DNA from 3 places in the Pseudomonas sp. L-22-4S-12 genome. Region 1 is predicted to be linked to each of the others. Evidence: predicted binding sites of a transcription regulator. Region 1 holds the regulator's gene; each other region holds the start of a gene.

What was found. Region 1 encodes FliA, which starts transcription of late flagellar genes. Its sites were predicted from a motif close to CTAAAGTTTNNNNNNNNNNNGCCGNTAA; they were not measured.
Region 2: a site for FliA is predicted at 4,246-4,273, ahead of F3I16_RS10370 (methyl-accepting chemotaxis protein). Genes of this name have one in related genera too.
Region 3: a site for FliA is predicted at 3,027-3,054, ahead of F3I16_RS11050 (methyl-accepting chemotaxis protein). Genes of this name have one in related genera too.

The regions. Positions count from the first base shown of each region.
Region 1 covers NZ_WELL01000004.1:201,635-210,986, reverse strand. Annotated here, with positions in the region: gene fliQ (flagellar biosynthesis protein FliQ) at 1-84, shown strand, start outside; gene fliR (flagellar biosynthetic protein FliR) at 84-860, shown strand; gene flhB (flagellar biosynthesis protein FlhB) at 870-2,006, shown strand; gene flhA (flagellar biosynthesis protein FlhA) at 2,141-4,264, shown strand; gene flhF (flagellar biosynthesis protein FlhF) at 4,277-5,602, shown strand; gene fleN (flagellar synthesis regulator FleN) at 5,699-6,532, shown strand; gene fliA (RNA polymerase sigma factor FliA) at 6,529-7,275, shown strand; gene F3I16_RS12225 (chemotaxis response regulator CheY) at 7,357-7,731, shown strand; gene F3I16_RS12220 (protein phosphatase CheZ) at 7,751-8,539, shown strand; gene F3I16_RS12215 (chemotaxis protein CheA) at 8,569-9,352, shown strand, end outside.
Region 2 covers NZ_WELL01000003.1:228,408-237,759, reverse strand. Annotated here, with positions in the region: gene F3I16_RS10385 (NnrS family protein) at 1-257, opposite strand, end outside; gene F3I16_RS10380 (hypothetical protein) at 651-830, shown strand; gene F3I16_RS21015 (hypothetical protein) at 831-983, shown strand; gene F3I16_RS10375 (TatD family hydrolase) at 1,093-1,875, shown strand; gene F3I16_RS10370 (methyl-accepting chemotaxis protein) at 2,077-4,107, opposite strand; gene F3I16_RS10365 (ROK family protein) at 4,281-5,171, shown strand; gene ampE (regulatory signaling modulator protein AmpE) at 5,175-6,005, opposite strand; gene ampD (1,6-anhydro-N-acetylmuramyl-L-alanine amidase AmpD) at 6,006-6,566, opposite strand; gene F3I16_RS10350 (DUF1631 domain-containing protein) at 6,695-9,013, opposite strand; gene nadC (carboxylating nicotinate-nucleotide diphosphorylase) at 9,324-9,352, shown strand, end outside.
Region 3 covers NZ_WELL01000003.1:386,350-395,701, forward strand. Annotated here, with positions in the region: gene F3I16_RS11045 (efflux RND transporter periplasmic adaptor subunit) at 1-1,023, opposite strand, end outside; gene F3I16_RS11050 (methyl-accepting chemotaxis protein) at 1,290-2,912, opposite strand; gene F3I16_RS11055 (DUF1513 domain-containing protein) at 3,211-4,305, opposite strand; gene F3I16_RS11060 (imelysin family protein) at 4,306-5,367, opposite strand; gene F3I16_RS11065 (di-heme oxidoredictase family protein) at 5,378-6,790, opposite strand; gene F3I16_RS11070 (imelysin family protein) at 7,034-8,368, opposite strand; gene F3I16_RS11075 (LemA family protein) at 8,551-9,123, shown strand; gene F3I16_RS11080 (GIDE domain-containing protein) at 9,126-9,352, shown strand, end outside.

The DNA of each region.
Region 1 (9,352 bases):
ATCTGGGCCGGTCCCTGGCTGGTGCGCCAGCTGATGGAGTACACCCAGAACCTGATCCAGAACATCCCGTTGTTGATCGGCTGATGCTCGAACTGACCAATGCGCAGATCGGCGGCTGGGTCGGCCAGTTCCTGCTGCCGTTGTTTCGCATCGCCTCGCTGCTGATGGTCATGCCGGTGATCGGTACCCAGCTGGTGCCGACCCGGGTGCGCCTGTACCTGGCGCTGGCGATCTGCCTGGTGCTGGCGCCGAACCTGCCGCCGATGCCGCAGGTCGATTCGGTCAGCCTGCAGTCCATGCTGCTGATCGGCGAGCAGGTGCTGATCGGGGTGATGTTCGGCTTCGTCCTGCAGCTGTATTTCCAGCTGTTCTCGGTCGCCGGGCAGATCATCGCGATCCAGATGGGCCTGGGCTTCGCCTCCATGGTCGACCCCGCCAACGGCGTGTCGGTGCCGGTGCTCGGCCAGTTCCTGCTGATGCTGGTGACCTTGCTGTTCCTGGCGATGAACGGCCACCTGGTGGTGTTCGAGGTGCTGGCCGAGAGTTTCGTGACCCTGCCGGTGGGGCAGGGCCTGCTGGTCGATTACTACTGGGAGCTGGCCGGCAAACTCGGCTGGGTGCTGGCCGCCGGCCTGCTGCTGGCGCTGCCGGTGGTGATCGCCCTGCTGGTGGTCAACCTGGCCTTCGGCGTGATGACCCGCGCGGCGCCGCAGCTGAACATCTTCTCCATCGGCTTCCCGCTGACCCTGGTGCTGGGCCTGTTCATCTTCTGGCTGGGCATCGCCGATTTCCTCGCCCATTTCCAGGCGCTGACCAGCGACGCCCTGCAACTGCTGCGCGAACTGGCGCAGGCGCGCTAAGGAGGTACCGTGGCGGAAAGTGAAAGCGGTGCCGACAAGAGCGAGGAACCCACCAGCAAGCGCCTGGAAGAGGCGCGCAAGAAAGGCCAGATCGCCCGCTCGCGCGAGCTCAATACCCTCGCGGTGACCCTCGCCGGCGCCATTGCCCTGCTGATGTATGGCGCGCAGATGGGCGATGGCCTGCTGCGCATCATGCGCAACAACTTCGCCTTGCCGCGCGAGGTGCTGCTGGACGACGGCTCGATGGCCCTGTACCTGCTGGCGGCCGGCAAGGATGCGCTGGTGCTGATCCAGCCGTTTCTCATCGTGCTGTTGATCGCCTCCATCGTCGGTCCGATCGCCCTGGGCGGCTGGCTGTTTTCCGCCGAGGCGCTGCAACCCAAGGCCAGCCGGATGAACCCCTGGGAAGGGCTCAAGCGCATGTTCTCGACCAAGGCCCTGATCGAGCTGCTCAAGGCCCTGGCCAAGTTCATCGTCATCCTGCTGGTCGGCCTCGCCGTGCTCTCGGCCGATCAGAACGACCTGCTGGCCCTGGCCTACGAGCCGATCGATTCGGCCATCCTGCACGGCGCCCAGATCGTCGGCTGGAGCGCTCTGTGGCTGGCCAGCGGGCTGATCCTGATTGCCGCGGTGGACGTGCCGTTCCAGCTGTGGGACGCCAAGCAGAAGCTGATGATGACCAAGCAGGAAGTGCGCGACGAGTACAAGGACAGCGAGGGCAAGCCCGAGGTCAAGTCGAAGATCCGCCAGTTGCAGCGCGAGATGGCCGAGCGGCGCATGATGCAGGCGGTGCCGGAGGCCGACGTGGTGATCACCAACCCGACCCACTTCGCCGTGGCCCTCAAGTACGACCCGGCCAAGGGCAATGCGCCGGTGCTGCTGGCCAAGGGCGGCGACTTCCTGGCGCTGAAGATTCGCGAGATCGCCCAGGAGCACAAGGTCACCCTGCTGGAGTCGCCGGCCCTGGCGCGGGCGGTGTACTTCTCCACCGAAATCGACCACGAGATCCCCGCCGGCCTGTACCTGGCTGTGGCCCAGGTGCTGGCCTACGTCTACCAGCTCAAGCAGTTCCGCGCCGGCAAGGGCAAGCGCCCCGGGCCGCTGCCGGACCTGCCGATCCCGCCGGACCTGCGTCGCGACGAATAGCGGCAGCGGCAAGCCGCAGGCGAAAAACCGAGCGCGAAGCACGTGTCGCGGCCGTTCTGGAACGCTTCTTGCGATACCCCGGCCAGGACGCGCTTTGCGTCAAAAGATTGAATGGGTGGGGAACACACGTGGCACTGGATCGCGCACAAATCATCGGTGACGTACGCACTAATCTCTCGGGATTGCGCCATGGCAGCCTGGGCATCCCGTTGCTGCTGCTGGTCATGCTCGCCATGGTCATGCTGCCGATTCCGGCGTTCCTGCTCGACGTGCTGTTCACCTTCAGCATCGCCCTGTCCATCGTGGTTCTGCTGGTGGCGATCTACGCCTTGCGCCCGCTGGATTTCGCCGTGTTCCCGACCATCCTGCTGGCGGCGACGCTGCTGCGCCTGGCGCTGAACGTGGCGTCCACCCGCGTGGTGCTGCTGCATGGCCAGGACGGCCACGACGCCGCCGGTAAGGTGATCCAGGCCTTCGGCGAGGTGGTGATCGGCGGCAACTACGTGGTCGGTATCGTGGTGTTCGCCATCCTCATGATCATCAACTTCGTGGTGGTCACCAAGGGTGCCGGGCGGATTTCCGAAGTCAGCGCGCGCTTCACCCTGGACGCCATGCCCGGCAAGCAGATGGCCATCGACGCCGACCTCAACTCCGGCCTGATCGACCAGCCGGAAGCCAAGCGGCGGCGGGTCGAAGTGGCCCAGGAAGCCGACTTCTACGGCTCGATGGACGGTGCCAGCAAGTTCGTCCGTGGCGACGCGGTGGCCGGCCTGCTGATTCTGTTCATCAACCTGATCGGCGGCATCGCCATCGGCATGCTGCAGCACGACCTGCCCTTCGCCGAGGCCGGGCGCATCTACACCCTGCTGACCATCGGTGACGGCCTGGTGGCGCAGATTCCGTCGCTGCTGCTGTCCACTGCCGCGGCGATCATGGTGACCCGGGTGTCGACTTCGGAAGACATGGGCGCCCAGGTCACCCGGCAGATGTTCGCCTCGCCACGCGCGCTGGCCGTGGCCGCGGCGATCATGATCGCCATGGGCCTGGTGCCGGGCATGCCGCATTTCTCCTTCATCAGCCTGGGCCTGGTGGCTGCCGGCGCGGCGTACTGGATCGCCAACAAGCAGCGCAAGGTCAAGGACGAGGAGGTCAAGGAAGTCCAGCGCCAGCAGGAGCTGCTGCCGGCGCAGAGGGCCCAGGAGGTCAAGGAACTGGGCTGGGACGACGTGACCCCGGTGGACATGGTCGGCCTGGAGGTCGGCTACCGCCTGATTCCGCTGGTCGACCGGGCCCAGGGCGGGCAGTTGCTGGCGCGGATCAAGGGGGTGCGCAAGAAGCTCTCTCAGGAAATGGGCTTCCTCATGCCCTCGGTGCATATCCGCGACAACCTCGATCTGCTGCCCAACGCCTACCGCCTGACCCTGATGGGCGTCAGCGTGGCCGAGGCCGAGGTCTATCCCGAGCGCGAGCTGGCGATCAACCCGGGGCAGGTGTTCGGCCCGCTCAACGGCATCGCCGCCAAGGATCCGGCGTTCGGCCTGGAGGCGGTGTGGATCGATCCGACCCAGCGTGACCAGGCACAGTCGCTCGGCTACACGGTGGTCGACGCCAGCACCGTGGTTGCCACCCACCTCAACCAGGTGCTGCACAAGCACGCCCACGAGCTGCTCGGCCACGAGGAAGTGCAACAGCTCATGCAGCTGCTGGCCAAGAGCTCGCCGAAGCTGGCCGAGGAGCTGGTGCCGGGGCTGGTGTCGCTGTCGACCCTGCTCAAGGTGCTGCAGTCGCTGCTGCAGGAACAGGTGCCGGTACGCGACATCCGCACCATCGCCGAAGCCATCGCCAACGTGGCGCCAAAGAGTCAAGATCCCGCCGCGATGGTCGCCGCAGTTCGCGTCGCGCTGGCCCGTGCAATCGTGCAAAGCGTTGTGGGACTAGAGCCGGAGCTGCCTGTGATCACTCTGGAGCCCAGGTTGGAACAGATTTTGCTGAATAGCCTGCAGAAGGCCGGTCAGGGCTCCGAGGACGGCATCCTCCTCGAACCCGGAATGGCTGAAAAGCTGCAACGCTCCCTGGTGGATGCGGCGCAGCGCCAGGAAATGCTCGGCAAACCGGTGATCCTGCTGGTGGCCGGCCCGGTTCGGGCGATGCTCTCGCGCTTTGCGCGACTCGCCGTACCGAGCATGCATGTACTGGCCTACCAGGAAATACCGGATAACAAGCAGGTCACCATCGTTGCGACGGTGGGCCAGAACTGAGGGTTCTAAGCCATGCAAGTCAAACGCTTCTTCGCCGCCGATATGCGTACCGCCATGAAACTGGTGCGTGACGAACTGGGCGCCGACGCCGCCATCATCGGCAATCGCCGGGTGGCCGGCGGGGTCGAGCTGACTGCCGCGCTGGACTATCAGCTGCCCGCCGAGCCGGCGCGCCAGCCCAACCCGGCGCTGGAAGCCGAACTGCGCAAGACCCAGGCGAAGATCGCCAATGCCCAGGCCGACCTGGCCAGCCGCGCCGTGGCCGACGAGCGCAAGGACCGCCAGCTGTTCGCCAACGAGTCGCTGATCGCCCCCGAGCTGCCGGCCACTGCCGTCAAGGCTCAGCGCCCGGCACCGGCGCCAGTGGCGGCGGCTCCGCAGCGGACCGGCGCCGACCAGGGTGCCATCGATGCCATGCGCTTCGAACTCAATGGCCTGCGCGAGCTGATCGAAGTGCAGCTGGGCTCGATTGCCTGGGGCCAGATGCAGACCCGCAAGCCGGAACAGGCCAACCTGTGGCGCCGCCTGCAGCGCATGGGCCTGTCCGCCGAGATTTCCAAGGCGCTGCTGGAGCGCGTCGGCAAGGTCGCCGAGCCGCGCCAAGCCTGGCGCATGCTGCTGGCGCACCTGGCCCACGCGATTCGCACGCCGAAGGTCGAGCCGCTGGAGGAGGGCGGGGTGATCGCTCTGGTCGGCCCGGCCGGCATGGGCAAGACCACCACCCTGGCCAAGCTGGCCGCGCGCTACGTGCTCAAGTACGGCCCGCAGAGCATCGCCCTGGTGAGCATGGACAGCTTCCGCATCGGTGCCCAGGAGCAGCTGAAGACCCTCGGGCGCATCCTCGATGTGTCGGTGACCCAGGTCGACCCCGGCCAGTCGCTGGTCCAGGCCCTGGCGCCGCTGGCGCGCAAGCGCGTGGTGCTGATCGACACCGCCGGCCTGCCGGGCAACGACCCGGCCCTGCGCATGCAGCTGGAAAGTCTCGCCGGGCGCGGCGTGAATGCCAAGAATTACCTGGTGCTGGCCGCCACCAGCCAGAGCCAGGTGCTCAAGGCGGCGTACCACAGCTACAAGCGCTGCGGTCTGGCGGGTTGCATCCTGAGCAAGCTGGATGAAGCCACCAGCCTCGGCGAGGTTTTAGGGCTGGCTATCAGCCAGCATCTACCGGTAGCCTATCTGACTGATGGGCCTAAGATTCCGGACGATCTGCAACTGCCGCGCAGCCACCAACTGGTGAGCCGGGCGGTCAGCCTGCAAAGCGCGGAAGATCCGAGCGAGGAAGCCATGGCGGACGTATTCGCCGGCCTGTACCAGAATCCGGCGCGCCGGGCGGGTTAGGGCGAGCGGTGCTGAGCAAGGCGTTCTAGTGTTGAGGAGCGGTCGGTGGAGTTGCCCGACCGGCCCAGTCCAGGCAAGACAAGGTGTGTAGAGAACATGGGTAGTATGCATCCCGTACAGGTGATCGCCGTAACCGGCGGCAAGGGTGGCGTCGGCAAGACCAACGTGTCGGTGAATCTGTCGCTGGCCCTGGCCGACCTCGGCCGTCGGGTCATGCTGATGGACGCCGACCTGGGCCTGGCCAATGTCGACGTGCTGCTCGGCCTGACCGCCAAACGCACCCTGGCCGATGTGATATCCGGCGAGTGTGACCTCAAGGACGTGCTGATCCAGGGGCCGGGCGGCATCCGCATCGTGCCGGCCGCCTCCGGCACGCAGAGCATGGTGCAGCTGACCCCCATGCAGCACGCCGGGCTGATCCAGGCGTTCAGCGATATCAGCGAGAACCTCGATGTGCTGGTGATCGACACCGCCGCGGGGATCGGCGATGGCGTGGTCAGCTTCGTCCGCGCCGCCCAGGAAGTCATCGTGGTGGTCTGCGACGAGCCGACCTCGATCACCGACGCCTACGCCCTGATCAAGCTGCTCAATCGCGACTACGGCATGAGCCGTTTCCGCGTGCTGGCCAACATGGCCCACAGCCCCCAGGAAGGCCGCAACCTGTTTGCTAAGCTGACCAAGGTCACCGACCGCTTCCTCGATGTGGCCCTGCAGTATGTGGGCGCCGTACCGTACGACGAGTCGGTGCGCAAAGCCGTGCAGAAGCAGCGCGCGGTCTATGAAGCTTTCCCGCGCTCGAAGTGCGCACTGGCGTTCAAGGCGATCGCCCAGAAAGTCGACACCTGGCCGTTGCCGGCCAACCCGCGCGGCCATCTGGAGTTTTTCGTCGAGCGTCTGGTGCAGCAGCCGGTCGCGGGTTCCGCGGTATGACAGCAGCCAGTGGACTCCGTATGTACAGCAAGGCCCAGGCGCAGGATTCCCAGCACCAATTGATCGAACGCTATGCGCCTCTGGTCAAGCGCATTGCCTACCACCTGCTGGCGCGTCTGCCGGCCAGCGTGCAGGTGGATGACCTGATCCAGGCCGGCATGATCGGCCTGCTCGAAGCCTCGAAGAAATATGACGGCGGCAAGGGCGCCAGTTTCGAAACCTATGCCGGCATTCGCATCCGTGGCGCCATGCTCGACGAGGTGCGCAAGGGCGATTGGGCGCCGCGTTCGGTGCACCGCAATACCCGCATGGTCAGCGACGCGATCCGAAAGATTGAGGCGAGAACCGGCAGAGACGCTAAAGATCAAGAGGTTGCGGCCGAACTCCAATTGAGTCTCGAGGATTACTACGGCATCCTTGGCGACACTTTGGGCAGCCGTCTGTTCAGTTTCGACGACCTGGTGCAGGACGGCGAACATGGCGGCATGCAGGAAGACACCGGGAGCACCCAGACCGAACCCTTGCATGAGCTGGAAGATGAACGCTTCCAGGCGGCGCTGGCCGATGCCATCGCCAACCTGCCGGAGCGCGAGCGTCTGGTTATAGCGCTGTATTACGACGAAGAACTGAATCTCAAGGAAATCGGTGAGGTCCTGGGAGTCAGCGAGTCCCGTGTCAGCCAGCTGCACAGCCAGTGCGCCGCGCGTTTGCGCGCACGTCTGGGCGAGTGGCGGGCGAGCTGAAGGGCAACCGGTTTCACGATTGCGACGTCCCCGGGGGCCGAGGGCGTTTAGGACTGTACGGAGGTCGACTTGGACAAGAACATGAAAATCCTCATCGTTGACGACTTTTCGACGATGCGACGGATCATCAAGAACCTCTTGCGTGATTTGGGTTTCACCAATACCGCCGAAGCGGATGACGGGGTCACCGCGCTGCCGATGCTGCAGAGCGGCAGCTTCGACTTCCTGGTGACCGACTGGAACATGCCGGGCATGACCGGCATCGACCTGCTGCGCGCAGTACGCGCCGACGAACGCCTGAAAACCCTGCCGGTGCTGATGGTGACCGCCGAGGCCAAGCGTGACCAGATCATCGAGGCCGCACAGGCCGGGGTGAATGGCTACGTGGTCAAGCCGTTCACGGCCCAGGTGCTCAAGGAGAAGATCGAGAAGATCTTCGAACGGGTTAACGGCTGATGTTCGCCACGAGGGCGCTATGGCACACGATGACTCCTCTCTGGGCGAGCTTGAATCGACCCTGAAGCTGCATGCAACGCAACTCGTCGACAGCCTGGAAAAAGGTCGTTTTGGCGAAGCGGTGCAACTGATCCACGAACTCAACCAGACCCGCGACCGGGGGCTGTACCAGGAAGTCGGCCGGCTGACGCGCGAACTGCACAACGCCATCGTCAACTTCCAGATCGATCCGCGCAATCCGCACGCCCAGGAGGTCTCGCAGATCAGCGACGCCACCGAGCGGCTGTCCTACGTGGTGCAGATGACCGAGAAAGCGGCCAATCGCACCATGGATCTGGTCGAGCAGAGCGCACCGCTGGTCAACGACCTGGGTGACGAGGCGCAGAGCCTGAATGCCGACTGGGGGCGCTTCATGCGCCGCGAGCTGGGGGCCGACGCCTTCCGCGAGTTGGCCAAGCGTATCGAGTTGTTCCTCGCCCGTAGCGAGCGCGACAGCCAGAAACTCTCCGGCCACCTGAACGACATCATGCTGGCCCAGGATTACCAGGACCTGACCGGCCAGGTGATCAAGCGCGTGACCCAGTTGGTCACCGAGGTGGAGAGCAATCTGCTCAAGCTGGTGCTGATGGCCAGTCATGTCGATCGTTTTGCGGGCATCCAGCATGACCATGACGTGCTGCGCGCCGAGCAAGAACAACAAAAAGAGCCTTCCCGGGGTGAAGGTCCGCAGATTCATGCCGATAAGCGTGAAGACGTCGCGTCCAGTCAGGACGATGTCGACGATCTGCTGTCCAGCCTGGGATTTTAAGGCTCTAACAGAGCCTTTGGAGCGCACCGATGAGCTTCGACGCCGATGAAGAAATCCTCCAGGACTTCCTGGTAGAGGCCGGCGAAATTCTTGAACTGCTGTCCGAACAACTGGTCGAGCTGGAAAGCCGACCGGATGACACGGACCTGCTCAATGCGATTTTCCGTGGGTTTCACACCGTCAAGGGGGGCGCCGGGTTCCTCCAGCTGAACGAGCTGGTGGAATGCTGCCACATTGCGGAAAACGTCTTCGACATCCTGCGCAAGGGTGAGCGGCGGGTGACCGCCGAGCTGATGGACGTTGTGCTGCAGGCCCTCGACGCCGTCAACGAAATGTTCAGCCAGGTGCGCGAGCGCGCCGAGGTCACCCCGGCTACTCCCGAATTGCTGGCGGCGCTGGCCCGCCTGGCCGAGCCGGAGAGTGCGGACGAGCAGGTCGAGGTCGCCGTCGTCGAGGCGGCGCCCGAGCCGGCGCCGGTGGCGGGCGGCGACATCACCGACAGCGAGTTCGAACAGCTGCTGCAAGCCATTGGCGAGCCGGCGGGCGAGAGCCCGGCGCCTGCCGCGGTGGGCTCGGATGAAATCACCGATGACGAGTTCGAGTCGCTGCTCGACCAGTTGCACGGCAAGGGCAAGTTCAGCGAAACGGCCGTTGTGGCTCCCGCACCGGTCGCGGCGGTTGGCAAAACCGGCGGCAATGACGAAATCACCGACGACGAGTTCGAGGCCCTGCTCGACCAGCTGCACGGCAAGGGCAAGTTCGTCGCGGCCGAGGAAGCGCCTGCAGCAACCGCAGCCGTGGCGGCGCCTGCTG
Region 2 (9,352 bases), on a different contig from region 1:
CGCCCGGTCCAGGTCTGCACCGCGGTCAGCAGGAAGCCGGCGATGATCGCCCCGGCGAAGCCGAACACCAGTTCATGGCGGTGCCAGGCCAGCCAGCCGCCCAGGGGTTGCTCGGTCAGTGGCCAGCCCTGCAGCGCCAGCAGCCACAGCGGAATGGCCAGCGCCGCCAGCAGGCTGCCCAGTAGGAAGAACGGACGAAAGCCGAGACGCAGCAGGGGCGTGATCGCCATCGCCTTGCGCTTGTCGAGAATCTGCATAGCTGCTCCTGCTCCACGCCAGCCGGCGCACAACCCCATCAATGGACACTTGGCCACCATCATGACCCATGGCCGGGCCACGGCCATGACCGAAGTCAAGCCGACGCAGTGCACAGCGGAAAACCGCAACGGCCACTCCCGCCAGCCTAGCGCGGCCGCCGCGGCTTTACCGGCCAAGGCTCCTTGCCGCCTGGCAAGCCATTGAAAATATGGACATTACTCGCAAAACCCAGACGCAACCGGGTAAATCTGTCGAGCGCTTGGCACCGGCCAGCGGGAAAACTTGCTGCAATGGAACGCGCGCTAAATCGCGGCGTCCAACTGCCCGCCGAAACGTGCCCGGCACGGTTCGCAGCAGCTGTCTTTTGCGTGTGGAAGTTCAGGAGTATTCCAATGAAGAGTTTGGCGGTGATGGTTCTAGGCTCGGTCCTGCTGTTGTCGGGTTGCAGCTTCAGCGCCCCTGGCGTGCATGCCCGCATCGGCGATGTCGATTCGGTCCACCTCGATGTCGGCGGCGGCCAGCATGGCGGCAGCTTCTGCCCACCCGGGCACCGCATGAAAGGGAGCTGCTAAATGAGCGCGCGTCTGCTGATCCTGACCATGGCGGCCATCCTGATGACGGGCTGCAGCCTGCGACTGCCGGGTATCGGCATCGACATCGGCGGTGGCGGTGGCGGCGGCCCGCACCACTGCCCGCCCGGGCAGGCCAAGAAAGGCAACTGCTGACCCCGCACCGGGTTGGCAACCGAAGAAGGCCGGCAATTGCCGGCCTTCGCCGTTTCTGGGCGGCGCACCCGGACTGGCGAGCTCGCGGCAAATCGCCGATGCTGTGCCCATGCAGCTGATCGATACCCACACCCACCTCGACTTCCCCGACTTCGATGCCGACCGCGGCGCCCTGCTCGCCCGCAGCCGTGCCCTGGGCGTGGAGAAACTGGTGGTGCTCGGCGTGTACCAGGCCAACTGGCAGCGCCTGTGGGACCTGGTGCAGGGCGATGCGGGCCTGTACGCCGCCTTCGGCCTGCACCCGGTCTATCTGGAGCAGCACCGCCCCGAGCACCTGGACGCGCTGCGCCACTGGCTGCAGCGCCTGGCCGGCCACCCCCGGCTCTGCGCGGTGGGCGAGTTCGGCCTGGACTACTTCCTCGAGCAGCTCGACCGCCAGCGCCAGCAGGCGCTGTTCGAGGCCCAGCTGCGCCTGGCCGCCGAGTTCGAGCTGCCGGCCCTGCTGCATGTGCGCCGCGCCCATGCGGCCACCATCGCCACCCTGAAACGCTGCAGGCTCAAGCGCGGCGGCATCATCCATGCCTTCGCCGGCAGCCACGAGGAAGCCCGCGAGTACCTCAAGCTCGGCTTCAAGCTCGGCCTCGGCGGCGCGCCGACCTGGCCGCAGGCCCTGCGCCTGCGCCAGGTCGTGGCCCGCCTGCCGCTGGAGGCCATCGTCCTGGAAACCGACGCCCCGGACATGGCGCCGGCCATGCACGCCCACCAGCGCAACAGCCCGGAGTTCCTCGCCGACATCTGCGCGGCCCTGGCCGAACTGCGCGGCATCGAGGCGGACGAGCTGGCCAGCGCCAGCAGCCGCAACGCCGCCGAACTGTTCGGCTGGCCGCACTGAGGCCAGGCAGAAACGACAAGGCCCGCCGGAGGGCGGGCCTTGTGCGCCTGCATCAGGCTCAGAGCCTGTTTACGATCTTTTGAGCTAGAGCCAGGCAAGGCGAAATTGGGCGAGGACGCGGAGTTTACAAGCCGTAAATGAGCAGTCCGAGTCCAATTTCAACGCAGCATGGCCGACGATCAAGAGATCGTAGACAGGTTCTCAGACGCGGAACGCGCTGATCAGCTCCTTGAGGCGACCAACCTGGTCGGACAGCTGGCGGCTGGCCTGTTCGGTCTGCACCGCGCCTTCGGCTGTACGCTCGCCGGCCTGGTTGATCTCGACGATGTTCATGTCGATATCGTGGGCGACCGCGGTCTGCTGCTCGGCGGCAGCGGCGATCTGCTGGTTCTGGTCGACGATCATGCCCACCGCGCCGAGGATGTTCTCCAGCGCCTGCTGCACGTTGGCCGACTGGCTGACGGTGCTTTCGACCATCTGGTGACTGCCGTTCATGGCGGTCACCGTGGCGCCGACCCCGCTCTGCAGGCGGCCGATCATCTGCTCGATCTCTTCGGTGGACTGGTGGGTGCGTTTGGCCAGGTTGCGCACCTCGTCGGCCACCACGGCGAAGCCGCGGCCCTGCTCGCCGGCACGCGCCGCCTCGATGGCCGCGTTGAGCGCCAGCAGGTTGGTCTGCCCGGCGATGCCCTTGATCACTTCCAGCACCTGGCTGATCGAGGCGCTGTCGGCGGCCAGCTGGTTGATCACGCCGACCGACTTCTCGATCTCGCTGGCCAGCAGCTGGATGCTGCCGACCTGGAACTCGACCATGCCACGACCGCTGACGGTTTCCTGGTTGACGCTCTGCGCGCTGCCCACCGCGGCGGCGGCGCTGCGCGCCACTTCCTGGGCGGTGGCGGACATCTGGTTCATCGCCGTGGCCACCTGCTCGATCTGCCCGCGCTGGGCGCTGACCGCCTGGCTGCTCTCGCCGGAAACCAGTTCGACGCGATCGGCCTGGCGTTCGACTTCGGTCACGGTCTGGCCGACCAGCTCGATCAGGTCGCGGATCTTCGCCACGGTGCCGTTGAACACCTGGCCCAGCTCGCCCAGCTCGTCCTGGCTCTTGACGCTGACCCTGACCGTCATGTCGCCGGCGGCGACCTGGCCCAGGGTCTGGCCAAAGCCTTTCAGGGTGGTGCGGGTGGATACGTAGAAGCCGCCATAGAGGTAGCCGATCAGCAGGAACACCAGCACCAGCGCCACCACCAGCAGGATCATCTGCACACGCTTGGCGGCCAGGCGCTCGCTCAGCTCCTCATCGAGGAAGCCCAGCACCGCCTCGTCGAGCACATAGGTCTTGTCGATGCCGGCGCTCATCTGGTCGAAGAAGCCCTGCCACGGCGCGTCCAGGGTATCGGCCATGAGGATCTGCTCTTCCAGCAGGCTGCCGCCCTCGGTCAGGCTGTTGCGGCTGGCTTCGGCCAGCGCGCTCAGCTGCTTCTGCGCCAGGGCGTTGCCCTGCAGGGCGTTCTGGATCTTGAAGCCGTATTCGGCGTGCAGCTTCTCCAGCTCCAGCAGCAGCTCGTCGAGCTTGGTGCTGTCGGAGGAGCCGAGGATGCCCTGGCCCAGGGAGTAGGAGCCCAGGGCACGGCCCTTGCTCAGGGCCTTGGTCACCGGCGGGGTGACCGTGGTCAGCAGCTCGGTCATCTGCCGCACCGTCAGTTCGCCGTCCTGGCTGAGACCGGACTGGCTGGCGACGAACTTGATGAACACCTCGGCATTGTCCAGCGCCTTGACCACCAGGCCGGCCTTACTGCGCTGCGACGACTCCTGCTTGACCGCATCGAGGGAGGCCTTGATGGCGTCGCGCTGGGTGTTGAATTCCTCGATCTTCTGCGCGTCGCTGCTGCTCGGCTGCAACTGCCCCAGGGTGGTGTTGATGCTGGTTTCCAGTGCGCCGATCTGCGCGACCAGCTTCTCCGACTCGCCGGACTGCCCGAGCACGGCATTGATCTCCAGCAGGTCGTTGAGGCGCTCCAGTTCCTGGCGCATCTTCAGGCTCTGCTTGAGCAGCTCGAGGCTTTGCAGTTCCGACCGGGTATCGACGAACTCGTGATAGGAGTCGCGCACCAGATAGAAATTGGTGATCAGCATGGGCAGGAAGAAAAGCACACTGATCAGGCTGAACTTCATGCCGAAGCTCAGGCGGTTCATCAGCGCAATGGCGGGATACAACACGCTATTCACTAAACGTCTCCTGTTGCCATTATTGTTGTATGCCGGTCGGGAGCAGACCGGCGCTGGAACGGCAAAATAGGGGTGTCACGGGTTTATCTCGGCGCCATGCTCAGGCAAGCACTCGCACCTTCTCAAGCTGTATACCGGATATCGACCCCAACCTCTGTAACTTAAGGTTAAGAATGCGCACACCTCTCCGCTTCGGCATTGACCTGGGTGGCACCAAGACGGAAATCATCGCCCTGCAGGGCTCCGACGAACGGCTGCGGCGGCGCCTGCCGACACCCCAGGGCGACTACCAGGCCAGCCTGCAGACCATCGTGCGCCTGGTGCGCGAGGCCGAGCAGCAACTGGGCGCCAGCGGCAGCGTGGGCATCGGCATTCCCGGCACCCGCTCGCCCGATCACGGGCGGATCAAGAACGCCAACTCGGTGTGCCTGATCGGCCAGGACCTGCAAGGCGACCTGGAAGACCTGCTGCAGCGCCCGGTGCGCCTGGCCAACGACGCCGACTGCTTCACCCTGTCGGAAGCCAGCGACGGCGCCGGCGCAGGGGCCGACAGCGTATTCGGGGTGATCCTCGGCACCGGGGTCGGTGGCGGCATCGTGATCCACGGGCGCCTGCTCGGCGGGCCGAATGCCATCGCCGGCGAATGGGGGCACAACGCCCTGCCCTGGCGCAGCCCGGCCGATGGCCCGGCGCGGCGCTGCTACTGCGGCCTGGACGACTGCATCGAGACCTTCCTCAGCGGCCCCGGCTGGGCCGCGCGCAGCGGCCTGGGGCTGAATGCCGCGCAGCTGGCCGCCGCCGCCCAGGCCGGCGAACCGGCCGCCCAACAGGCGCTGCAGCGCTACTGCGAGCAGCTGGCGCGCGGTCTGGCCACGGTGATCAACCTGCTCGACCCGCACGCGATAGTGCTGGGCGGCGGCCTGTCGAATATCGCCGCGCTGTATGAGCGGGTGCCGCCGCTACTGGTGCGCCACGTGTTCTCCGACCAGGTCAACACCCGTCTGCTGCCGGCCCGCCACGGCGACTCCAGCGGGGTGCGCGGCGCCGCCTGGCTGTGGCCGTAGCGCTCAGAGCAGAAGAATCCACACGGCAAAGGCGGCATACCAGAGCACGGCCGCCCGCACCAGCAGCTGCCACAGCTCGTCCAGGCTGCTGACTCCGGGCTCGCCCACCTGCGGTTCGGGCAGCTCGCTGGCGGCACGCCCGGCATTGACCAGCAACTGCGCCGCCGGAATGTCCCAGCCGAGCAGGTCATGCAGCACCGCACGGCTGACCGCGGCGAAGTTGCCGACCAGGGCGAAGCTGGCCGCCAGCACCCGCACCGGTAGCCAGTCCAGGCCATGGCGCAGCTGCGCGGCCCGCTCGGCCAGCGGCGCCGTGGCGGCATGTTCGGCGGCCAGCGCCAGCAGGCGATAGGCCAGTGGCACCAGCGGGCCGAGCAGCGCGTACCAGAAGATCACCGCGAAGAAGGCCTGATAGGCCTGCCACAATTCATAGCCCTGCACACGCAACAACAGCTCGGCCTCGCCATCGGCTTCGAGGCCGAGGTCGCGCTCGGCCACATGCAGCGCCGCCTGGTCATCGCCACGCCGCCAGGCATCGCGAAACGGCCCCAGCGCCGCCAGCACATCGCCACGCCCCAGGCTGTAGATCACCACCAGCAGATGCACCGGCAAGGCCAGCCAGCCATAGGCCAGCGGTTCCAGCACCAGCAGCAGCACACCGAGTAGCAGCACCGGCAGCAGCACCAGCAGCGCCAGCTGCAGCCATGGCGACGCGTCCGGCCGCGCCTCGGCCCGGGCCAGCTGGCGCAACCACGGGCCATCGCGCTGGATACGCCGGCGCCCGGCAGAAAACTTCTCCACCCAGAGCACCAGCAGCAGCACCAGAAAGTTCATCTACCGCTCTCCTTGATCCAGCAGGGCCGCGCGCAGGCGTGGCCAGTCGAAATACGGGCCCGGGTCGGTCTTGCGGCCCGGGGCGATATCGCTGTGCCCGCAGATCCGCGCCACGCTGAGCGCCGGGTAGGCCTGCAGCAACTGGCGGGCCAGGCCGATCAGCGCCGCATACTGAGCCTCGCTGAACGGCATGTCATCGGTGCCCTCCAGCTCGATGCCCAGGGAAAAATCATTGCAGCCCTCGCGCCCCTCGAAGCTGGAGACCCCGGCATGCCAGGCCCGCTCGTTGCAGGAGACAAACTGGGTGACGCCGCCGTCACGCTCGATCAGGAAATGCGCGGACACCTGCAGATGGGCGATGCCGGCGTAGTAGGCATGCTCATCAAGCGGCAGGCAGTTCCGGAAGAACTGCTGCACCTTGCCGGTACCGAACTGCCCGGGCGGCAGGCTGATGTTGTGGAGCACCAGCAGGGAAACCTCCCCCAGCGGGCGCGCATTGCAATTCGGCGAGGGGCAGTGCTGCACACCGGCGCACCAGCCGCTGACGGGGTCCAACTGCATAGGGGCTCCTTGAACAGTCCCGCCACTGTAGCAGATAGCCGGCCGCGCCTCAGAGCTGGGCGGATCTTCCGGGGTACACAAACGAAAACGCCCGGCACGAACCGGGCGTTTTCAGGCCAAGCGGAAGGTCAGGCGCCCTTGAGCTTGCGCAGGTTGCCGATCACCGACTCCAGGGCTCGGTCGAACAGCAGGGCATCGTCCAGCATGCGGATCGCCGCGCGGCGGAACTCCACGGCCAGGCCCATGCGCGTCTTCTCCAGCACCTTCATGCCGGTGCGGTTGACGAAGATGTATTTGCCGGTCGGCTTGATGATGGCCGCCAGCTTGCAGCGCAGCTTGTGCTCCTCGTCTTCCATGATCTCCACCCAGCTGCCGACGCGCAGGCTATCGACCTGCAGCAGGGTCTCGTCGTCATCGGGCAGACTGATCTCGGGCTCGCGCTCACGTAGCTCGCCCGGGGCCAGCAGGACGATCTCCTCGACCACCTCGACCATGGCCGGCACCGCCGGCTCAGGCTCCGCAGCCGGCACCTCGAGGAGTGCGTCGAGATCGTCCGGCAACTCATCCCCAGCTTCGTTGCCCAAAGGCGCGGCAAGCGCTTCGGGCTCGACAGGCGCGCGTGCGAAGCGCTGGAAGGCCTGCACATGCACGGACTCCAGCTGGCTGAAGAACTCGCTGGTGACGAACGGATCGATCGCCGCACCCGCCAGCCCCTCGCGCAGGGCCTTGAGCAGGTTCGGCACCAGCTCCAGCAGACGCTGGCGGTCTTCCGGCTCCTCGTGCGGCTCGACGCTCCAGACCAGGTCATCCATCACCGCCAGCGCCGCCTGCCACTCGGCAGACTCGGCCCCGTGCTTCAGGCAGCTCAGCTGCAGCACCTTGCTCCAGCCTTGCTGCAGCAGGAGCACCACCACCTCGGGCAGGGTCTTGCCCAGCAGGCGGGCATTCAGCGCCTGCTCGACCTGCTGGCGCGCCAGCTCGGCCTTGGCCCGGCCCTCCTCGGCATCGCGGGTGCGCTGTTCGAGCAGCTCGCTGCGGCGCCGCTCATCGCCGGTGAAGGCGAGGAACTCGGCGAGCAGGTCGGCGAAAATGCTCGGATCGTCGGTGAAGTCATTGAGCAGACGCTGGACCACCTGCTCGATGCGCTGGAACAGACTGTCGCGCCGGGCATCGTCCTGGGTGCTCCAGCCCAGTGCCGCCGAGGCGATTTCGTTGAGCAGGCGCCGGGCCGGGTGGCTGCCGCGGCTGAAGAAGGTCTTGTCCAGCACCGCGACCTTGAGCATGGGGATCTGCAGGCGGCCGATCAGCGCCTTGAGCGAATCCGGCAGGGTGCGGTCGTCCAGGATGAACTCGAACAGCATGGACACCAGGTTGATCACATCCTCATCGACCTCGCCGACCACGCGCGCCTTGCCGCTTTTGGCGCTGGCGCGGGTCAGCAACAGCTCCAGCTGGTTGCGCAGGTCGAAGTCATCGGCGGCCGGCGCCCCATCGGCCGGCAGGCGCTGCTGCATATGCGAGAGCAGGCGCATCAGATCGTTGCTGGAAATCGGCAGCGCATCGGCGGGCACCGCGCGCCGCGGCACGGCCGCAGTCCCGCGCACGTGGGAAAGCAGCTCCTGCAGCGCGCCGAAGACCTCCTGCACGCCCTCATCGGCGAAAGCTGCGCCGCCGTCACTCGCCGCAGCCGTCTCACGGGCGACCCGATTGCCCGGCGCCTCGCGCCCCGGCGCATTGCGTCGGGCCGGCAGTGCGGACTTCAGCTCCGGCAGCACGCCGGCCTCGACCAGTTGCTGGTTGGCCGCGGCATACAGCTGGTCGAGATCGGCCAGCACATACTTTTCGAAGAGCTTGAGCACGATCAGCTTGACGCGAATCTCCACCCCGAGCCCGGCACAGGCGGCCATGAACTGCTCGCAGAGCACGCGCGGCCCTAGCGGATTGCTCTTGTCATCGAGCTTCTGGCTGACGATGGCATTGCAACGGGTGGTCAGGTGGCCCAGCGCCACCCCGTCGCGACTGATCACCCGCGCCACCATGGCATCCAGGGCAACCGCCTCCTCCAGCACATCGTCCTGTACCAGCGACAGGCTCTCGAAGGACACGCCACCCAACTGCGGGGCCTGACCGACCTGGTACTGACTGGCGACCGCGAAGCTCTCGAAGACCTTCTGCAGGAAGCTCCGCTCGATCGTCTTGCGCTTGAGGCGCAAATCGCGCATCGCTTCGAAGAAGGCATTCTGCTCGGCATTGCTCGCCGCCCGGTCAGCCATGTCGAAGAGTGTGTCGTCGGCATTGTCGAACAGCGCCTGCAGCGCCTGCTTGAGCTGCTGCGCAGCCTTGTCGCGCACCTGGATCAGGGCCACGGGAAGCCTTCCTGCCTGCGAAGTTGGCGAATGCTCAGGGGCGACCCTGTTCAGGTGCACCACTTTCGCGTCGGTCTGCATTACGAATCTCCCGCAGGAGCCAGATCGGGCGGCCTGCAAACAATCAACGGGCGTCACTTTCACGCCAAATACACGGCGTCAAAAATTATGACAAATATCATTATGTAAGGAGGGATGCAGAATGACCAATTCTCTCCCGTTCCAGACATGACCCAGGTCACAGCCCGCACAAGACAAAGCTACGAATGGTCGGCAACTGTCGAGTGCCACACCTTATAGGTCCAGCAGAAACAGCACAGATTCCCCGCCACCTACCTGCACCAGCCGTCGGCTATCTCTATAATCGCGCCATCCGACAGCGGAGGCAGCCATGCCCAACCTTACCCTTGCCGAACTCGG
Region 3 (9,352 bases), on a different contig from region 1:
GAGCACCACCACCTGGGCGTCGCGGCGCTCGCCGGTCTCGACGAAGCGGCGCTCGACCAGCAGCTGGGCCTGGCCCTTGTCGTCTTTTACGACGGCGCCCTGATCGTCCTGCTTCTCGCCGATCACGTACACCGAGTTGCCGTACAGGGTGTAGGTGATGGCGGTTTCCGGCACCACGATCACCGGCTTATCCCCAGGCAGGAGCACGTCCAGATTGGCGAACATGCCCGGCAGCAGCTTGCTCTCGGGGTTCGGCAGCATGGCGCGTACCTGCAGGTTGCGCGTGGTTTCTTCGACCTTGGGGTTGATCGCGGCGATTTCGCCCTCGAATACCTCACCCGGATAGGCGGCGACGTTCAGGCGTACGCGCTGACCGATGGCCAGCAGCGGCACGGTCTGCTCGGGCAGAAAGAAGTCGACGAACAGCTTGGACAGGTCCTGCAGGGTGGCCACCGGGTTGCCGGGGCTCAGGTAGTCGCCGGTATCCACCTGGCGGATGCCGATGGTGCCGGCGAAGGGCGCGAGGATGCGCTTCTTGTCCAGGCTGGCCTGCAGCTGGGCGACGCTGGCCTCGGCCTTGAGCAGTTCGGCATTCAGGCGGTCGAACTCGCTCTTGGAGATGGCCTGTTTGACCGCCAGATTCTTGCCGCGCTGGTACTCCACCTGGGCCAGGTTGCGTACGGCCAGGGCGGTGGCGAGGATCGCCTGTTCCACCTGGCTGTCCAGTTGCAGCAGGGGCTGGCCGAGGCTGACCTTCTCCCCGGACTGGAACAGCACCTGCTGCACGGTGCCCTCGACTTCGGCGGTCAGGTCGACGCCCTGGAATGCCTTGAGCGTGCCGATGGCCGGCAGGCGGCTCTGCCAGGGCTGCTCCTTGGCCGTGGCGGCGGACACGCTGATGGCCGGCTGCGGCGCGGCGAACATCTGCACTTCCTGGTAGATCGAATAGCCTTTGTAGGCGGCCAGGGCGAGCACCACGAGGATGACCGCGCCCAGCATGATAAACATGCGGCGGAGCAACATATTCCGGTTCCTTGGCAGGGCGAGAGTGGCCTGGGAATAGGCGAAGCAGGCACCTTAGTACCAGCTGACCATCAAGTCAAAAACATCCCGTTTGCAGGAAATTACCGCTGCCGATTGCCGCAACACTGTGTCGCGGCGATCGCCCGCCAGGCTCTGGCCCGGTACCTCCCAGTGCCGGCGCGCGGGCTCAGAGCCTGTCTAGGATCTGCTGCGCGTCGGCCCTGCGGGGTTAAAACAGGCTCTAGCGTGAGATCGCAACCAGGTTTTCAGGAGGCCAGGCTGCGGGTCACCGCGCCCAGCTCGCCGGAGAGCTGGTGCAGGTTCTGGCTGGCGGCCTGGGTGCGCTCGACGTTTTCCTGGTTGGAACTGGCGATGGCGGTGATTTCGGTGAGGTTGCGCGAGATGTCCTCGGCCACCGAGGTCTGTTCCTCGGCGGCGGTGGCGATCTGCCGGTTCATGTCGCGGATGGCCTCCACCGCGCCGGTGATGCGCTGCAGCATGGCGCCGGCCTCGGTGACCTGGGTCACGCCTTCCTCACTGCGGCTCTGCCCGCTCTCGATGGCGCGCACGGCATTCAGGGCGCCGGTCTGCACCGTGTCGATGATCTGGTTGATCTCGGCGGTGGATTCGGCGGTGCGCTGGGCCAGGGTGCGCACCTCGTCGGCCACCACGGCGAAGCCGCGGCCCTGTTCGCCAGCGCGGGCGGCCTCGATGGCGGCGTTGAGGGCCAGCAGGTTGGTCTGCTCGGCGATGCCGCGGATCACCTCCAGCACCTTGCCGATGCGCCCGCTGTCGGCTTCCAGGCGGCGGATCACCTCGGCGGTGTTGGCGATCTCGCCGCGCATGCCGGTGATGGTCTGGATGGTCGCGTCCATCACCTGGCCGCCCTGGCGCGCCGAGCTGTCGGCATCGTCGGCGGCATGCGCGGCCTCGGCGGCGTGGCGGGCCACTTCCAGGGCGGTGGCGGACATCTCGTGCATGGCGGTGGCGACCTGGTCGGTGCGCTCGAACTGCTCGTTGATGCCCAGGGTCATGCGCGAGGCGATGTTGTTCAGCTCGCCGCTGGCGTTGTCCAGGTTGCTGCTGCTCTGCTGCAGGCTCTGGGTGGTGCTGGCGAGGAAGTCGCGCAGGGTATTGGCGGCGATGGCCAGCATGCCCAGTTCGTCGGCGCGGGTGGTTTCCACGCGCTGGCCGAAGTTGCCGTGGCTGAGTTGGTCGACGTGGGTGATCAGGTGGCGGATCGGGATGATCAGGTTGCGGTTGACCAGCCACAGGCTGAACAGGGCGATGAGCCCGCTGGCGGCCAGCAGCAATAGGGTGCCGATTTGGATGGTGCGGTCGGCCGCGGCGTTGATCTGCTGGGCCTGCTGCAGGCTGTGTTCGCGCAGCTGCTTGACCAGGGCGCTCATTTGCTCGCTGGCCGCGCGGTCGATGCCCTTGACCGCGGCATCGCCGGCGCCAGCATCGCCAGCGGCGGCGATGAAGGCGTCGCGGCCCTTGCGGTAGTTGGCGCCGAGGCTCTGGTGTTCGCTGCGCAGGCGCTCGACCTGGGCCTGCAGGGCCGGATCATCGGCGGCCACCTGGATCAGCTGCCCCAGAGTGTCCTGCACCTTGCGTTCCTGGGCCTCGAACTGGCCCCAGTACTTGTCCAGATTGGCGCTGTCGCGGCCGCGCAGCAGGACGTTCTTCCATTCCTGCACCTGGATCTTGAACTCGACGTTGGCCGCGTCGATCAGGCGGGTGGCTTCCACCGGGCCGTCGAGCAGGCCGCGGTAGGCCTGAATGCCGCCGGAGAGGAAGCTGAAGCAGGCCAGGGCGGTGATCAGGATCAGCACCAGGCTGCCGCCGAGCAGGGCGAGAATCTGCGCGCGCAGGGATTTTTGCAACATGGGGGCTAGGCCTCTCTTCCGGGTTCTGGGTGCGGCAAGGCGCGCCCTGGGGCGCGTGCCGGCGGCCCGGCCGGCTGCCGCCTGGAGGCGGGCCGGTCAAGCCGCGGTGAGTATAGATCGGTCGGCCGGCGCCGACCTTGAGCCTGGCATGCGGCGCAGAGCCCGTTCACGATTTTCTGAATTAGAGCCAGACAAGGCAAAAATGGCCGAGGAAGCGGAGTTTACGAGCTGTAAATGAGCATTCCGAGGGCGTTTTTAACGCGGTCTGGCCGACAGTCAGGGGATCGTGAGCGGGCTCTCAGGCCAGGCGCAGGTGGTTGTCCCACAACCCGGCCGGCAGCTGCAGCGGGTGGGCGGCGATCGGCGTGGTGCGGCAGTCGTACAGGCGGCAGCGGCCCTGGCCGGAGGTGACGACGAAACCCTCGCTCACCGCGCCGACCCCGGCGCAATCCGGCAGCGGGGCGTCGAGCAGCAGTTCGCTGCTGTCCAGGTTCCAGATGAAGAAGCGGTTGCCGCGTGGCGCGGTCAGGGCCAGCAGGCGCAGCTTGTCGTGGATGGCCAGGCTGGCGGTGTACTGGTGCATCGCCGCGCGCTGCGCCTCGCCCAGGGGGAAGGCCTGGAAGGGCTGGCCGGGGCGCTTGATCGCCAGCAGCGGCGCGGCGTCCAGCGGGTCGCCTTCGTACTGCTGGCCGGAGACGATGGTGCCGTCGCTGGCCACGGCCAGGTGGCGCACGCTGTTCATCTGCTGCGGCAGCTGCTCCTTGCTGAGCAGCGTGCCGTCGCGCTGCATCAGTACCAGGCTGGGTTCCATGGCCTGCAGGTTCATCATCACCCGGCTGTCGGCCTCGGTGCGGATGCCGCCGTTGGCCACCACCAGGCTTTCCCCACCGGGCAGCCAGAGCAGCTGGTGCGGGCCGATGCCGTGGGTGGAGTGCTCGCCGATGCGCTGCAGCCGGTCGGCCTGCAGGCGATAGACGCCGAGCACGCCGCGGCCGGGCTGCGCGGTGTCGTTCTCGGTGCTGTAGAACAGCTCGCCGTCCTGATGGAACAGGCCGTGGCCGTAGAAGTGGCGTTCGTGCGCGGCGGCCAGGGTCTGCAGCAGGCGGCCGTCGCGGGTATCGATCAGGTAGCTCTCGCGGCTCGGCCGGCGGCCGACGAACACGGCCAGCGGCAGGCTGGGGTGCGGCACCACGTCGTGGCAGCGTTCGGCGACCGGCGTGGCGAAGGCCTGGCTGCCGTCCAGGCGGTAACCGACGGCATAGTGCTGGCCGTCGCCGTCGTCGCGGGCCGACAGCAGCAGGGGTTGCCGGGCGTGGCTGGCCAGCTTCCAGCCGCCGAGGGAGGCGGCGGCGAGGGCGGCGCCAGCGAGGCCGAGGAAGGCTCTGCGCTTCATTCAGTCACCATCGTGGGCGTTGAAGCCCAGCTGGATGCCGAGGGCCTTGGCCAGCTCGCCTTCGTGCAGGCGGTGCAGCTGGTCGAGGCTGTCGTAGAAGGCGTTCAGCTGCTGGCGGCCGGCGTCGTCGGCGAGCAGTTCGCCGAGCGGGCGCTGCAGCGCGGCCAGCAGCTGGCGGGTGCTGGCGTACTGGGCGTCCAGGCGCTTGGCCAGGTCGGCCTGCTCGCTGCCGAGCAGGGCCTTGATGCCGTCGTTGTTGGCGCCGAGCCAGACGCGTTCGGCGCTGGCCAGGCTGGCGGCGAGGCTGGCCAGGCTGGCGTTGCTGCGCCAGAACTCGGCCTGGTAGGGCTGCGCCAAGCCCTTGCTCTGCCGGCCGAGGGCAGTGCCGAGCTTCTTCTTCAGGCCGTCGAGGGCGCTGACCTGGGCGCGCAGCAGCTCGCCGACGGCTTCCGTGGCCTCCGCGTAGCGGGCATTGGGGAAGGTCTTGAGCTGAGCGGCCATGCCGTCCTGGGCCTGCCACTGGCCGAGCACCCTGGCGCTGAGCTGGGTCTGGTGTTCGCCGATGGCGATCAGCAGCGGGCAGTAGCGGGCTTTCTGCGCGGCCTGGTCGAGGTCGATGGTGCCATCGAACAGCGCGTACTCGTAGGCGGTGAGCCCCTGGACCACCACGCTGGCCTGGTCCAGGTCGGCCTGGGTCAGTTGCGGCTTGCTCTTCAGCAGGCTCTCGACCTGGCGCTGCACCAGGTTCTTCTTGTCCGGCCAGAACTGCACCTGCCAGGCCTGGTTGCCTTCGGCCAGCGGGCCGACCAGCAGCGGCTGCAGGGCGGCCCAGCTGGCGATGCTGCTGTGCAGCGCCTGGCGCGTTGCGGCGAGATCCTGGCTGCCGGCGCAGAAGGCCTTGGCGCTGGCGGCCAGTTGCTGGTTGCTCTTGTCCCAGCTGGCATAGGCCGGCAGCAGCACGCCGTCGGTCAGCGCCATGCTGGCCTGCTGCCTGGGGTCTTGCGGGCTGCAGGCAGCCAGGGCGAGGCCGAGCAGGGCGACAGCGAGGGGCGTGCGGATCATGCCATTCTCCTTAGAGGGAATTGAGGAAGGCCAGCAACGCGCTGCGCTGCTCGGCGTCGAAATCGAGGACCCGGTTCTTCGCCGCCTGCGCCTCGCCGCCGTGCCAGAGGATGGCCTCCAGCAGGTTGCGCGCGCGGCCGTCGTGGAGGAACTGGGTGTGGCCGTTGACCGCCTGGGTCAGGCCGATGCCCCATAGCGGTGCGGTGCGCCACTGGCGACCGTTGGCCTGGAACTCGTCGCGGCCGTCGGCCAGGCCCGCGCCCATGTCGTGCAGCAGCAGGTCGCTGTAGGGGCGAATGGTCTGGTTGGCCAGCTCGGGTTCGGCGGCCTCGGCGGCGGTGGTGAAACTGGGGGTATGACACAGCTGGCAGCCGGCCTGGTGGAACAGCTGCTTGCCGCGGCGCACCGCCAGGCTGTCGACGTCGCGACGGGCCGGGACGCCGAGGTTGCGGGTGTAGAACAGCACGCTGGCCATGATGCTGGCGCTGACTTCCGGCACTCCGCCGTCGGGTGTGGCGCGGCACTCCTCTTGGGCCGGGCTGCAGTTGTCCTGGCCGATCAGGCTGCTGGTCAGGCCCATGTCGTTGGCGAAGGCGTCGGCATTCTGCTGGTTGAGGCCGGGCTGGCCGGCCTTCCAGCCGAAGCGGCCGAGCACGCTGCGCTGCTGGGCCCGGTCCCAGACCCGGTTGGGCACGCCGCGGATGCCGTCGCCGTTGCCATCATCGGGGTCGGCGCCTGCCAGGATGGCCGCCTCGGGGATGGCTTCGAGCAGGCCGAGGCCGATCATCGGCGGGGCGATGCGCGCGGAGAAGCGGGTGTCCGGATGCAGTTCGCCATAGGCGAGCCGATCGATCTCCAGGACCGGCTGGCGCAGCTCGACCCGGCTGTCGTCGGCGAAGGTCTCCAGGCGCGTTTCGTAGCGCACCCGCACGCGGCCTTCCGGGGCCTGCCCTGGAATGCTCATGTCCTGCAGCTGCCCGCCGTACACCGGCTCGGGGATCACGCCCTGGCGCTGCAGCTGCTCGGCATGGGCCGGCGAGCCAGCGGCGGGGATGGACAGGCGGACCAGCATGGAAGCTGCCGTGCTGGCGTCCGGCTGCGGTGGATGGCCGCGGCCGTCCTTGATATGGCAGTTCTGGCAGGCGTTGGTATTGAACAGTGGGCCGAGGCCGTCGCGCGCGGTGGTGGTCGACGGCGCGATGACCCAGGGATTGCGGAAGAAATTGTTGCCCACGCTGAAGTCCAGGCGCCGCGACGGGGCGAGGTTGGCGGAGGGCTGGGAGAAGGCGTTCTGGTCGGCCTGGCGCACGGAGGCGCTGCCGGCGGAAAGGGCTTCGCCGGGCTCGGCCGGTGGCGGCGCCTGGTCACAGGCGGCCAGGCCGAGGGTCAGCGCAAGTACGCAGGGGCGCAACGGGAAAGGCATCGAGCACGAACCTGAACGGAGAATCAGGCGGGCAATCTTAGCAGGCTAATGGAATTCGAATAAGAGGGATTTGCGTTTGCAGCCTGAGGCGCGCTGCCGCAGGTGCGAGTGGCGGGCATGAACAATGGCCGGCAGCAGTTTCAACCATCGCGCAGCGGCGGCCGAAGGCTGGCCGCCAGATGGTTACCGGGCATAAAAAAACCGATGCACCTTGTGGGTGCATCGGTTGCCAGTGCCGGGGTATCAGAACTGGTGGTCGGCGGTGTCCGGGTTCAGGTCGCTGATGCCCAGCTTGCCGGCAGCCTGTTCGATGGCGCCGGTCTGCTTGACCAGGGCGGCGATGGCGTCACGGACGATCTGCTGGCCGTCCTTGTTGTCGGCGGCGATCAGCTGGTCGAAGTGCACGTTGTTCTTTTCGGCGCTGTCGACCAGGGCCTGCAGCTTGGCTTCGCTGGTTTGCAGGTCGGTCTTGAGGGTGCTGTCGGCGGCAGCGTCGAGCTTGGCCACCAGGGACGACAGGCTCGGGCCGCTGAGGGTGGTGCCGTCGACTTTCTGGTACTCGCCCAGGTAGACGTTGCGGATGCCTTTGCCGTTGTAGAAGTGCGAGTTGTGGGTGTTGTCGCTGAAGCAGTCGTGCTCGTCTTCGGTGGAGTTGGCTTCCAGGGCGACTTTCATGCGCTCGCCGGCCAGTTCGCCGAGGGACAGGCTGCCCATGCCGAACAGCATCTTGCGCAGGCCGTTCTCGGCCGATTCGGCTTCCAGCTTGGCGCGGTAGTTGTCGGGATTGCCGGCTTGCCACTGCACGACCATCGCGTCGAGGTCGCTGACCAGCAGGTCGGTGGCGGCCTTCAGGTAGGCGCGGCGACGCTCGTTGTGCTCACCGGTGGCACCGGCGCCGACGCTGAAGTCGCTGGCCGGGCGGGCGCCGGCGCCCGGGCCCGTGCCGTTGAGATCCTGGCCCCAGAGGAGGAACTCGATGGCGTGGTAACCGGTGGCGACGTTGGCCTCGGAACCGCCCAGCTCGTTCAGGCTGGCCAGCAGTTCGGGGGTGAGGGTGGTCACGTCGAGCTGGTCTTCGCCGACCTGGATCGAGGTGTTGGCGATGATGTTGGCGGTGGCGCCCGGGTTGCCCTGGGTCTGCGCGGTGTCGGCGGCGACGTAGTCGATCAGGCCTTCGTCCAGCGGCCAGGCGTTCAGCTGGCCTTCCCAGTCGTCGACCACGGCGTTGCCGAAGCGGAACACTTCGGTCTGCATGTAGGGCGCGCGGGCGGCCAGCCAGGCTTCGCGGGCGGCCTGCAGGGTGGCGTCGCTGGGGTTGGCGAGCAGGGCATCGACGGCGGCCTGCAGGTTCTTGCCGGTGCTGGCGGCGTCGCTGAACACGGCCAGGGCCAGGTCGGCGTAGTGGCTGACCACGGCCTTGGCCTCGGCATCGGCGACTTTCAGGGTCGCGGCAGGGCTGCTGGCGGCAGCCGGAGTGGCGGCTTGCGGTGCGGCGGCTTCTTGCTTGTCTTCACCGCAGCCGGCGAGGGCAATGGCGAGGGCCAGCAGGCTGGCGGTGGCCAGGGGCATACGAGTCATGGCGGGATCCTTTACCTATGAAGATGGGAGTGCAGTGCAGTTGCACCTAGAAACCGCGCAATAATGCGAAAGATTTGCATTTTATGCAAAGGGCTAATTATTCCGCTGCCGTGTGACCTGCTGGGACTGTGCTCGCCGCGGCGCATCGCTAGAATGCCGGCAGTCCACAAGGAGCGTTGCCCATGAGTCTTACCGTCGTTGCCATTCTGGTTGTCCTGTTCCTCGCCGCCGTCTGGGTGGTGAGCCTGTATAACGGCCTGGTGCGCCTCAAGCACGGGGTGAGCAAGGCCTGGTCGAACATCGATGTGCTGCTCAAGCAGCGCCACGACGAGCTGCCCAAGCTGGTGGAAACCTGCAAGCAGTACATGCAGCACGAGCGCACCACCCTGGAGCGGGTGATCGCCGCGCGCAATGCGGTGGCCAGCGCCCGCGAGAAGCACGATGTCGGCGCCCTCGGCCAGGCCGAGAGCGGCCTGCGTGCCGGCCTGGGGCAGCTGTTCGCCCTCGCCGAGAACTATCCCGAGCTCAAGGCCAACGACAGCTTCCAGCATCTGCAGCAGCGCATCAGCGGCCTGGAGAACGCCATCGCCGATCGCCGCGAGCTGTACAACGAGGCGGTCAACCTGAACAACGTGCGCGTCGAGCAGTTCCCGGACGTGATCATCGCGCGCCTGTTCGCCTTCCAGGCGGCCGAGTTGCTGGAGTTCAGCGATGAAGAGAAGGCCGACGTCGACCTCAAGTCGCTGTTCAGCTGAGCATGGATGTCGGTGGACTGGCCATCAGCCTGGCCTTCAGCGTCGGTGCCTGTGTCGGCGGTGGCTGGTGGTGCCTGAAGCGGCTCGGCGAGGCGCGTTTCCTGCTGGATACGCCGACCTCCAAGCTGCGTTCGGCGGCGCAGGGTTATGTCGAGCTGTACGGCGTGCTGCACGAGCAGCCCGAGGTGCAGATCATCGCGCCGCTGACCGGCACGCCCTGCCTGTGGTG